DNA from 4 places in the Bacteroides faecis genome. Region 3 is predicted to be linked to each of the others. Evidence: riboswitches for the same ligand, from Rfam matches in the RefSeq annotation. Region 3 holds a riboswitch; each other region holds the start of a gene.
The links. A riboswitch is a leader RNA that binds a small molecule or an ion and turns the genes downstream of it on or off. The one in region 3 is predicted to bind cobalamin.

Region 1 (3,156 bases), 170 kb from region 3:
CGGGTGCCGGTATAAATTCATATACCTTATTACTATTCAACGAACAACCTTCCGTGTAAGGACGCTTTTCGGATGCATCAATGCATGCAACCGGAATATCCAACGATATTTTATCCGTACCTGTCACGCTAATGTTGCGTGTGATCCGTTTCTGAGCAGCACTGTTTCCGTAAGAAAGAGCAAAGGTCAGCGTATGTTCTCCCTTCGCTTCGGGTGTATATGCATACATCAGTGAATTGGCTCCACTGATAGGTTCTCCATCCAGACTCCATTGATAATTGGCGACAGACGATATGTTAACATACGGTCGGAGATAAAGAGTACGCCCCAAAGCAACTGTTTTTACGAGGTTTTCTGTATAAAATGACGGAGCAACAATGGTTGCATCAGCCGATAATTTGTCTACTACATTGACCACTACTTCTTTCGAAGTATCGCCATCTTCATTTTTCGCATAAAGTACTAGTTTATAGGAGCCTAACTCCTGCTCGTTGAAAGTATATTCGGCAGTTGTACCTACTTCTTTCCCGTTCAGAGTCCACCGGAATATCGCTCCTTCCGCATTCTGAATGTCCGGTGTTATTTTGTGTTCGCGGCCGGCAAGCACATTCAGCCCACCGGTCGGAACAACTAATGAGATAACCGGCGGAGCGAGTTCATTCACTTCCATACGGATTTCTTCTTCGGAACTACCTTTGGGGGTATCCACCCGGATAGTCACATAATATGAACCAGATTGATTGAAAGTATAAGTCAATGAAGGGCTATCCGAAATAATCCGACCGTTATACTTCCATGAATAAACCGCAAAGTCAACATTTGAATAAGTAGGATTTACCTTGACTTCTTTTCCCACCTTAACAACGTAAACACCCGTTTCGCTGTCGAGCTCAATAAGAGGATTTTCATTTTCCTGCGTTATAACATCGTCTTTATTACAAGAAATGACAAGCGCTAATAATAGAGGGAGCAATAAATACTTTCTCACAACTGATTTTATTTAAAGATTTCAAAATTACAATGAAATGGAAAGGTTATCTAACGCACAGTATGCCGGTGTGTTCAATCCGTAATCACTCTTGTCACTACCGACAAAATTAACGACAACCATATGAACACCCGTTCCGAGATCTGTCAGGTCAACCTGATTCCAGCCGGTCCGAATTTCGCCGTGTAAGCCTGACTCTTCTTCTTTACTCTTATCGAAATTGGCAAGATAATAAGTGACTTTACCCGTAGGAGCCACAGAAGTATCGGACGATGCGAAGCCGATGAATTCAACCTTGAACCAACCTTCCTGCTCTTCGAGTGATTTGCCACCAGTCGTAAATGAATTACCATCCCGCATGACAATTTGCGAATAAGTCGTATTGCAGACATATACACTGTTGAAAGTTCCTGTTTTTACTGTTCCCTCAACCGGTGTTCCTTCTTCCACAACTGTATAGCCGGTAGCATCTGTCAGATAGATCTTTGCGCATTTGTCATAGGTAGAAAGCGGATCATTGTAAAAATCGCTATATCCGTAGGCTACAACGAACTTATCATTATCTACACCAGCTATTCCTCCGTTATATACGCTACACTGATTCAAATAGGTACCGTCAGTAATATCCGTATAATCCGAAACAGCCAAGCCGCCATTCCAATAGTCATATTGCCACGGGCGGGGTTCTTCTCCCCATTCTTGTTCGAGATAATTAACAGGAAACTGTACATACGTTCCACTGTTGCCTAATTGTACCTTGTAGCCTTCAGTGATTTGCCCCGCACCTCCGGTATAAAGATTAGCACCGTATTTATCCGAAGCGGTATAAGCTGCGGGTACATTAGCAAAATCAATAACATACGGATCGGTAGTAACCGAACGTGTTACAGCACCTGTAGAATCCACCGGGGATACGAGAAAATCATCTTCTGCATTACAACTGGCAAACAACACTGTTGCCATCAATAAGACAGCACCCATCAAGAAATTCAAATTCTTTTTCATAACTCATTCATTTAAATGAATAATATGTTAACTCTCACAAAAAAAAATCCCGTTTGTGTAAGAGTTACACAAACGGGGCTATATGAGGTACCAAATATGAATGACTTCGTATCTGACCACAACCTGATCTCAATCCCGCAGGTGTAAATCTATCCTAGTTATGGCAGGTCTTCTGACTCGTCCCAATTATCGCGCCTTCCCAGTGTCTACACCAGTGGCAAAAATACGATAATCATTAAGGGGGACTTACAGCAGCGGGTACTGTTCCGGATTCTCACCGGATTCCCTTTTCATCCTGAACGAAATAATCTTTTCAGGAACCATTACATTTGCAAAGATAAATCTTTTTTTTATGTTTTATCTTTTTTGCCGTTTATTTAACGCCTTAATCTTCCATTTTTTCGACTGAACGCCAGTTTGAATGAAGAACTATTGAAATGATGAATGAAGAATAGTTCCAAGATCAGTTCCAACCGTTGAAACACTTTGTTTCATGCCTTGAAACAATGTGTTCCAAGTAATGAAACAAAGTGTTTCATACGGTGAAACAAAGTGTTTCAAGCGCTTGAAACTTTCTGAAACACCTATCCATTTGATTAACTTGACCATAGCTACAATTTCGCTTAACCTGTTCTTTCAGTAAGTACTAAATCATTTTTCAGTCAAGAATACATGAGTCATCAGCTATTAACACCTGATTTCTCAATTATTAACGACTGACATGTCAATCATTAATAGTTGACACAACAGGCGTTAACACCCTGCAAATCAAACAATAACATTAAGAAAACCACATATTGCAAGGCGATGCAGAGTGAGAGCAACAGCTTGCTCCCACTCTGCCACCACAGTTGCTACCACAGCTGAAACGCCGATGAACAAAGCGATACAGGCAGAAAGTGAGAGCATGGGAGCAAAACCTATGTTTAATTCACTTGGAGAGGAAGCCTAAAACTAATTTAATAGAGACTTAATAATGACATATTAGAAAACAATTAATATATTTGCATCACATGTTCACAAGACAGTTACAACTAAATGTAAATAAAATGATAAAACAATCCATCTCCGCTTTCATACTGGCTTCCTTGCTATTACTGGTAAGTTGCGTATCAAACAAGAAGACTTCTCTCGAAGCATTCAATCAGGATATATATACACCG
Region 2 (3,156 bases), 930 kb from region 3:
CCAGATCGACTACTTCTTCCAGAAAGAAAGGATAAAGCATGCCGGATTTTACAGCGTGCTGGATACAGCGGTTCAGATTGATGGTGAGCACACTTTTAGAACCGGTAGAAACTCCTCCGGCTCCCAGCGTATAACTGAAACCGTTGTCTTGTATCTCATTACGCAAGCGGCAGCAACTGCTCAAAGAATCGGCATTGTCGCTCATATAAGTAAAGAAGGAATGCCCCTCTGCATACATCTCGGCAGTGAAGTCACCGTATTCTTTATCCAGCACGTCACCGTCTTTTGTCAAGAGTGCCATTGTCTCGACAGGGAATGTCAGTACGGTGCGGGTGCGTTCTTTATTAAACCATTTCATAAAACGCTTCTGCAACCAGCTGAGTGAATCCCAGTCGGGCTTGCTTCCATCCGGGAAAACGAAGTGCTCGAAAAGGCTGTTGAAATAATACTTGTCATAATAAGCTACATTCCAGAAGATAGCCTGGAAGTTGCGTGCTCCTGTAGGCTGATTGATGGAATAAACTATTTGTTCGAAACAGTCCGTTATAACTTTGTCAATCGATCTTTGTTTCAGGGATAGGTCTGCGAGTTTATCGGGGTTCTTATAATAATCCTGTCCGTATTCCAGTCCTATGAAATAGTTCATATACATCAGAAACTCGGGCGTAGCGCATGCCCCGCTCAACATACTCGATACGATGAATACCATATTGACGAATCCGCCACAGAAAGATTTCAGATTGGTGGGGGCAGTGGAATTGCCTCCTACGGCTGTTGTGCCTGCTATCAACCAGGGATACATCGTAATACTTGCACAGTAGTTGGCAAGATTGGTTTCATCATTCTTGTAGATGAAGTGATGATTCAGCAGGTCCAGATAACGGTCGGATATTTCTTTGCCGTACATATCTTTCAGGCGGTCTATCAACAGGCGGCGGTTGAGGCGGATAAAATTCGATTTGGGGAGTTCGCCTATCAGTGTGGCGATATTCTTGTTCTCCATATTGGCGTTGGAATCGTATTTGCTGCCGGTAGCCGGATTGGAAGCGTCGCAATAATCGAGAAGAAATTTGAGCTTGTCCCTTACTTCCCGGTCTTCCAGATGTTTCTGGCGATACAGCATATATGCCTTGGCAACGCTGTAATAATGCTCTGCCATCAGGGCGACCTCCACCTGGTTTTGGATTTCTTCTACATTTGTCCCGTCACTGATACTGACACGACTCAACACGTTGGTGATAACATCCTGTGTTGCAAAACTTCCTACTGACAAGAATGCCTTGGATATTGCATTCTTAATTTTGTCGAGGGAAAAAAGTTCTTTCTTCCCGTCCCTTTTGATAATAAATATCTCCGAACTGATTATACCTATATTTTAAGAATTAACAAATATAATTTGTGCTTACATAGTTATTCGTGCACGACAATTTCCGGAGCTTGTAATAAAATGGATCTGTGTAGGATTCGTTCTATTGCCTTTCACCCGAAAGCCTGGAATAACGGTTATCATATCGGCAGGTCTTCTGACTTGTTTCTGTTGTGACGCCTTCCCGGTTTGTTCAGCAAAACCAGTGGCGGATGAATGCCACAACATTTCTCTCATTCTGATGGAGGGATAAAACTTACAGCTACGGGGATAGTTCCTGATTTTCACGGGATTCCCTTTTAATTCCGTTTCATGTTGATGATGATTCGGAAACCGATGTTGTCGGCAAAGTTAGAAATTAAATCAATAATCCAACTGAAAAGGGGATAAAATTATTCGGCTATTATTAGCATATATCTGAAAGCCGTTATGCTGATTTCACTGTGCATAATAAAAAGAAAAAAATCTTTTTTGAAACAGGATACACAAACCCGGATACTGTCGCAAAGTGAAAATAAAGTGTTAATCTCATCGATTTGTGTCTTTTATCAATGTTCTGTTTTTAATATTGAGAATGAATGTTTTCGGTATGATTTTCTTTAGATAGAGAGAATTATGCATATAAAGATGAAATAATATACACTTTCTGAAGGCTTTATTGCATCAATATAACTGTTATATGCATCATAACAATGCATGAAACAGGTTGTTCCTTTAAATGAAACGGTCCGTTGGTTTTAAAGGAACGGGTCATTGGTCGGTGAGGAAGGTTTGTTTTCTTTGCAAGGAAGGGGGAAATCTCTTTTTCAACCGGCTTTTTACGCTGGTTGTTTTCATTTTCCATCACTATATATTGTGTTAACTTGGACTGGTTTTCTTACAATTGGTGTTATTGGGGATGTAACAGCTACAGAATTGTATCATATCGCAATATAATAATCGATATTCCTGTTCATTGGATATTTTTAGATTGGAAATCCAGCCGTTTTTTCGATCTTCCTTCTGATCCCTCTGTATATTTCGTATCCAGTTTTTGCATAATAGTCGTTCTTTCATATTTGTTCTCTAACAGGGAATGCCGGAACATACATGTATCGTTTCTCCTGGATGGATTGAGTAAATAGATGTTAATTCAGCTAGAGACCTGCGAACTAATATTTGATATGGAATGTTGTTTAATCTAAATAACGAGCTTTAATTATGAACTAAAAAGTTAGACATGAGCAAATAAAACATTTCTAATAATTTAGCAAATGAAACATTACAATTTAAAAAAGAATGATTATGAGAAAATCTATTATTTTATTAGCTATGGTATTGGGCGCTTTTACAGCGAATGCCCAGACTGTTGTGGAAGGTACAAAGTTTGCAGATAATTGGTCTGTAGAAGTAAACGCCGGTGTGATTACTCCTCTTACTCACAGCGCTTTCTTTAAGAATGCACGTCCCGGTTTCGGAATCGGAGTCTCCAAACAATTAACTCCTATATTTGGTTTAGGATTGCAAGGCATGGGATATATCAATACTACCCAAAGCAAAACAGCTTTTGACGCATCTGACGTTAGCCTGTTGGGTAAAGTAAACCTGATGAACCTGTTTGCAGGTTACAAGGGTGTTCCTCGTTTGTTTGAGGTTGAGGCAGTAGCCGGTGCGGGTTGGCTGCACTATTATGTGAATGGCGATGGCGATCAGAATTCATGGTCTACCCGCTTCGGATTGAATCTGAACTTTAACCTTGGTGAAAGCAAAGCCTGGACTTTAGGAGTGAAACCAGCCATTGTATATGATAT
Region 3 (3,156 bases):
CCTAAACAGCCTCTGAAAGAAAAAGGAATGATCCGGACATTATATTTGAACTCCGAAATAATAATACCGCAAATTTATTGCTGGTATTTTGTAATATATATAACCTTCAGTTTAGAGTTTAAGTCTATATTATACAATTATCTGATGTTACTTTTAACAGGATTATTCCTTGGATATAAAACAACAATGAAAGTAAACAAATATACATTAGAAGAAGCCTATCGGAAAAAGCAGGAACATAAAAAACAGAAAAGGAATAAATAGAAGATAAACAAAGAAGAGCAGACTCAACAAACGCAAGGGACTCACAATACATACGCATTTGCCGGTCTACTCTTCCTGTTACCTCCCAGACGTTCTCAATGAAACATCCGGAAGACTAGAACTCCCTTTTCAGATTCCGGAGCAGTTCTTCCTTCTTCGCTTTATATTTCTTGGAAAGAGGATTGTACGAATAAAGGTTAGTATGTTTCAAACGTATCTCGTCTGTCTGCTCCTTCCGGCGTTCTTCCCGCTCTTCCACATCATCCGGATCTTCGGACTTACGTCTTGCACCTCTCCTGCTAAACAACTGAAACTTGGATGTACCCCGAAGCTGACGAATCAGCATCTTGATAATCCGGACAATAATCTCTTGTTCCTGTTCGGAATAAGGCCTATTTACTGTCTCAGTATAAGAGAGATAATAAACTTTCAGTTCTTCTTCCAACTCTTGCAAAAAATGCATCCGCTCAACTCTGGAAAACTTCTTTCTACCAGTATGCAAATCTTTTAATCTTTCCATTAGATCTATATTTTTCAATTTCATAAAAGACGTGAGTCTATATATACTACACTCATAACCACCGCCTTACTTAAGGAAGAGGTCGAATTATTTCAATCTGAGAAGAGACAAAAGCAGAAGCTTTTCCGAAAAATGAAACTTAAAAGTTATCCAAAACGGAAAACTTTCTGTATCAGCAAGAAAGAAAAGTTTCCCCAAAATTTAATGTTAAAAGCCATCCAAGCTATTGGATAATCTTCTATCTTTGTATCCGGTTTCGGAACTAAAAAGAGGTTTAGTCAATGAGGGAACGCTGTGCAAATCGGCGACAGTACCCGCTGCTGTAATTCTCGATGAATCCGCACACGATGCCACTGCATCAGCTAATGTGGGAAGGCGCTGCGAGGGAGAGATAAGTCAGAAGACCTGCCGGAATCAAATAAACATATTATTAATCACTTTCGGGAGTTAAAGTTATGAACTACGCGGAAATTTGTATCATCAAACGTGATGGTAAAAGAGAAGATTTCTCTATCAGTAAGATCAAGAATGCAATCAGCAAAGCATTCAGTGCAACAGGCATTCAGGACGAACAGCAATTGATTGCTGACGTCACGATGAGTGTGATCAGTCAGTTCAGCAACCCCACAATCACCGTGGAGGAAATACAGGACTTAGTAGAAAAGGCATTGATGAAGGTTCGCCCCGAAGTGGCGAAGAAATACATCATCTACCGCGAATGGAGAAACACGGAAAGAGACAAGAAAACCCAGATGAAGCATGTGATGGACGGCATCGTCGCTATCGACAAGAACGATGTGAACCTGAGCAACGCCAATATGAGCAGCCACACGCCCGCCGGACAAATGATGACATTCGCCTCGGAAGTTACCAAAGATTATACCTATAAGTATCTGTTGCCGAAGCGTTTTGCCGAAGCACACCAGTTAGGCGACATCCATATCCACGACCTTGATTATTATCCGACAAAGACGACGACCTGCATCCAGTACGACATGGACGACCTCTTTGAACGCGGCTTCCGCACCAAAAACGGCAGTATCCGCACACCGCAGAGCATCCAAAGCTACGCTACGCTTGCAACAATCATCTTCCAGACCAACCAGAACGAGCAGCACGGCGGACAGGCAATCCCCGCCTTCGACTTCTTCATGGCAAAAGGAGTAGCTAAATCATTCCGCAAACATCTGGCTTCGTTCATCAACTTCTATGTGGCAATGGAGAACGGAACTCAGGCGGACGAAAAAGCGATCCGTACCTTGATAAAAGAACATCTGTCGTCTATCAAGTCAACAGAAGCAGAACGCGAAGCACTGCGCATCGCCTTGATAGCCCTGCAAATCATTATAGATAAGGAACACCTGACACGCATCGCAGAAAAGGCTTATCAGCAAACAAGAAAAGATACGCATCAGGCCATGGAAGGCTTTATCCACAACCTGAACACCATGCACTCACGCGGCGGCAACCAGGTAGTGTTCAGCTCCATCAACTACGGAACGGATACTTCTGCCGAAGGACGCCTCGTGATCGAAGAGCTGCTGAAAGCTACCATCGAAGGACTCGGAACACGTGGCGAAGTGCCCGTATTCCCCATTCAGATATTCAAGGTGAAGGATGGAGTTTCCTACTCGGAAAAGGACTTCGAGAAAGCGATGAAAATGGAAAAGATCGAAGACGCCATGAAGTCCACTTACGAGGCTCCGAACTTCGACCTGCTGCTACAGGCCTGCCAGACAACGGCAAAAGCTCTTTTCCCGAATTTCATGTTCCTCGACACTCCTTTCAACAAAAACGAGAAATGGAAAGCCAATGACCCGAAACGTTACATCTACGAACTGGCAACCATGGGATGCCGTACCCGCGTATTTGAAAATGTGGCAGGAGAAAAGTCTTCTTTGGGCCGCGGAAACCTTTCATTCACTACGCTGAATATGCCGCGTCTTGCCATCGAAGCCCGCATCAAAGCGGAAAATCTGATAGAGGACGAACGCAACAAGGATGCTATCGAGCAGAAAGCGAAAGAGATCTTCATGGAATCTGTGCACAATATGGCCACTCTTGTAGCCGACCAGCTTTACGAACGGTATCAGTATCAGCGTACTGCTCTGGCCCGCCAGTTCCCGTTCATGATGGGCAATGACGTATGGAAAGGCGGAGCCGCACTGAATCCGAACGAACAGGTAGGCGACGTACTGCGCAGCGGTACGCTGGGAATCGGTTTTATCGGTGGACACAATGCGATGGTCGCCCTCTACGGCGAAGGTCACGGACACAGCCAGAAGGCTTGGGACACGCTGTACGAAGCTGTAACGGAAATGAACAAAGTAGTGGCCGAATATAAAGCGAAATACAACCTGAATTATTCTGTG
Region 4 (3,156 bases), 810 kb from region 3:
AAACTAATTTCGTACTGGCTAAAGACGGCAATGCCTATACACTCGAAGCAACCAGTGAAGGAAATTACCTCGTGAAGATCAATAAGGATTTTACCGTAGAAAAAACATTATTGGCTTTCCAGCCGGCAAAAAGTTCTTACTCTACACCTACCATCGGTATGGTAGCATCTGAAAGTGAAAACATAATCTACATTGTATCCAATGATGGTGCTATATACAAATATGTAATAGGTGAAAACAATTCATTGAGTCAACCCTTTATTGCAGTGGACAAATTAAAATCTTCCATTACTGCCACTCCACAACTTAATCAACAAACCGGAGAGTTATACGTAGTTTATAACCAGAAATCGAAGTATACGATTACCGTTTACAATAAAGACGGCTCCTTAAACTATTCCGTAGACTGTGGTAGCAGTTCTCCTTCTCACGTATTATTTAATAACTAAACTAGCATTCGGAAATGAAAAAACATTGGTACATCTTAGCAGTAATGACAACTGTTATATTCACTTCGTGCAACAAAGACGAGGAAATCACAGAAGAAACAAATGAACTCAAAGTATTGGAATACTGCCCGGCACCGGGACAATTCATTAACGAGGGTTTCAACTGCCAGACGATGGAAGAAGCAAATGCCTATGCAGAGCAACGCTTCAAGCAGAAAAACTATGTTTCTCTCGGATCTTTTGGCGGATATATCACCGTCAAAATGCCGAAAGAGATCAAGAACCGCAAAGGATATGACTTTGGTATCATTGGCAATCCTTTTGACGGAAGCTCGGAACCCGGCATCGTATGGGTATCGGAAGATGCTAACGGTAACGGAAAAGCAGACGATGTCTGGTACGAACTTAAAGGAAGCGACAATCCGACACGGGATTACTCCGTTACCTATTTCAGACCTGACGAAATAGGAGACATTCCTTGGGAAGATAGCGAAGGAGAGAAAGGTGTCATCAAGTATCTCTCTCAATATCATGCTCAAATGTATTATCCCAACTGGATCGAAGAAGACTCTTATACACTGACCGGAAGCATGCTTGAACCACGTACCGTACTGGAAGGCGGTAAATGGAAGAACCAGTCTTTCGGCAAAGGATATGCCGACAACTGGGGAAGCGATATGGCAAAAGACGACAACGGCAATTACCGCTATAACCAGTTTGATCTGGACGATGCAATCGATTCAAACGGCAACTCCGTGAAGCTGGATCGTATCCACTTCGTGAAAGTGCAAAGTGCCATCTTGAAGAATGTAGAGTCAATCGGTGAAGTCTCTACCGAAGTATTGGGCTTCAAGGCATTCTAGAAAACAATTAGAGATCATGGATTTACTATCGCTCCTTTCTTGCAAAAGACAAATAAACTCTCTATCTTTGTCGCGCATTGGTTTGCAACTCTCATGCACGAGGGGAGCGATTAAAAGGGAATCAGGTGCAAGTCCTGAACAGTCCCGCTGCTGTAAGTTCGTATATTATGTTGTGAGCAACGACTTCTAGCCACTGGAAAGCAAAGTCCGGGAAGGCGCTCGCAATAAGAACAAGTCAGAAGACCTACCATGCAAACTCGTTTCACTGCTTTCGAGGAAAAAGCGTTGAGTCTAATGAGCCGGACATTTCGTCCATCATTTCATTCACCACTCTGATTCAGAGAAAGTGTGTACAAACTAATAAACTCTGCCAAGTTTATTATGATGTCCGGTCGAAGTGAGTTCGCCCGGACATTTTTAATTAAAACGAGGTGGACGACAAAGATAAAATGGAAGAGAGAACATTTTGTAAAACGATATATGCGGTACTCTGCTGCCTGCTCCTTTCTACATCACTTTTTGCGCAAAAGCAAAAGGTAGACACCACTCATATTTATTCGATCCCCGAAATAACGGTCTCCGACCCTTATCAGACCCGGGAAGTCCGCTCCACCACTCCCGAACAAATCTTCTCAAAAGAGGAACTCAAAAATCTGCATGTACTGCAAGTATCGGATGCAGTAAAGCATTTCGCCGGAGTCACCGTGAAAGATTATGGAGGTATCGGAGGGCTGAAAACCGTATCTATACGAAGCCTAGGAGCACAACACACCGCTGTAGCCTATGACGGTATTACTATCAGCGACTGCCAGACCGGACAAATAGACATCGGACGTTTCTCTTTAAATAACGTCGACCGCCTTTCACTCCACAACGGACAAGGAGATAATATTTTTCAACCTGCCCGTACCTTTGCCTCCGCCGGATTATTGAACATACAAACACCCACTCCGTATTTCTCTGCCCACAAGCAGACCAATATGGCAGCCGAATTCAAAACCGGTTCATGGAGCTTAGTAAACCCTTCTCTCTTACTGGAACGACAACTCACTAATACATGGAGCATGTCTGCCAATGGAGAATGGATGTCTTCAGACGGTCATTATCCATTTATCCTGCACTACGGAAACGGCGAAGACATGCAAACCAGCAAAGAGAAACGTCACAACACCGATGTACAAAATCTCCGTGCAGAAGTAGGCATCTACGGCAATTTCTCCGACAAAGAACAGTGGAAACTGAAAGCCTACTATTACCAGTCTTCACGAGGCTTGCCCAATGCGACAACCCTGTATTACGACTTTGCCCTGCAACATCTACGAGACAAAAATACATTTATCCAAAGCCAATACAAGAAAGAATTCAACAGGAAATGGGTATTTCAGACATCTGCCAAATGGAACTGGAGTTACCAGAACTACCAAGACCCGAATCCTACCGTAGCGGCAAAGGAAATCAATAACAGCTATTACCAGCAAGAGTACTACCTGTCTGCCTCCACTCTTTACCGGATGCTGGACAATCTCTCTTTCTCCTTGTCGACCGACGGAAGCATCAACACAATGAATGCCAATTTAAATAACTTTGTCTCCCCTACCCGGTACTCATGGCTGACTGCCTTTGCCGGAAAATACATGAATAACTGGGTGACATTATCTGCCTCTGCCCTGGCAACCGTCATCAATGAAAAAGCCAAAAGCGGAGGGAGTGCAGGCAATCACCGGAAACTGTCTCCCAATGTCAGCGCCTCGATCAAACCTTTTGAGAATGAAGAACTCAGGTTCCGCTTTTTCTACAAAGACATCTTCCGCCTGCCTAGTTTCAACGATTTATATTACAGCCAG

Region 1: another riboswitch for cobalamin. It lies ahead of K6V30_RS24950 (DUF4465 domain-containing protein); the one in region 3 lies ahead of K6V30_RS24205 (anaerobic ribonucleoside triphosphate reductase).
Region 2: another riboswitch for cobalamin. It lies ahead of nrdD (anaerobic ribonucleoside-triphosphate reductase); the one in region 3 lies ahead of K6V30_RS24205 (anaerobic ribonucleoside triphosphate reductase).
Region 4: another riboswitch for cobalamin. It lies ahead of K6V30_RS20705 (TonB-dependent receptor plug domain-containing protein); the one in region 3 lies ahead of K6V30_RS24205 (anaerobic ribonucleoside triphosphate reductase).

Annotation. Positions count from the first base shown of each region.
Region 1 covers NZ_CP081916.1:6,231,128-6,234,283, forward strand. Annotated here, with positions in the region: gene K6V30_RS24945 (PKD-like domain-containing protein) at 1-988, opposite strand, end outside; gene K6V30_RS24950 (DUF4465 domain-containing protein) at 1,016-1,993, opposite strand; cobalamin riboswitch at 2,139-2,333, opposite strand; gene K6V30_RS24955 (hypothetical protein) at 2,808-2,945, shown strand; gene K6V30_RS24960 (ABC transporter substrate-binding protein) at 3,043-3,156, shown strand, end outside.
Region 2 covers NZ_CP081916.1:5,127,596-5,130,751, reverse strand. Annotated here, with positions in the region: gene nrdD (anaerobic ribonucleoside-triphosphate reductase) at 1-1,366, opposite strand, end outside; cobalamin riboswitch at 1,497-1,719, opposite strand; gene K6V30_RS20225 (hypothetical protein) at 2,022-2,213, opposite strand; gene K6V30_RS20220 (OmpA family protein) at 2,645-3,156, shown strand, end outside.
Region 3 covers NZ_CP081916.1:6,058,131-6,061,286, forward strand. Annotated here, with positions in the region: gene K6V30_RS24200 (hypothetical protein) at 380-784, opposite strand; cobalamin riboswitch at 1,025-1,211, shown strand; gene K6V30_RS24205 (anaerobic ribonucleoside triphosphate reductase) at 1,240-3,156, shown strand, end outside.
Region 4 covers NZ_CP081916.1:5,246,822-5,249,977, forward strand. Annotated here, with positions in the region: gene K6V30_RS20695 (DUF5074 domain-containing protein) at 1-449, shown strand, start outside; gene K6V30_RS20700 (hypothetical protein) at 464-1,312, shown strand; cobalamin riboswitch at 1,373-1,578, shown strand; gene K6V30_RS20705 (TonB-dependent receptor plug domain-containing protein) at 1,762-3,156, shown strand, end outside.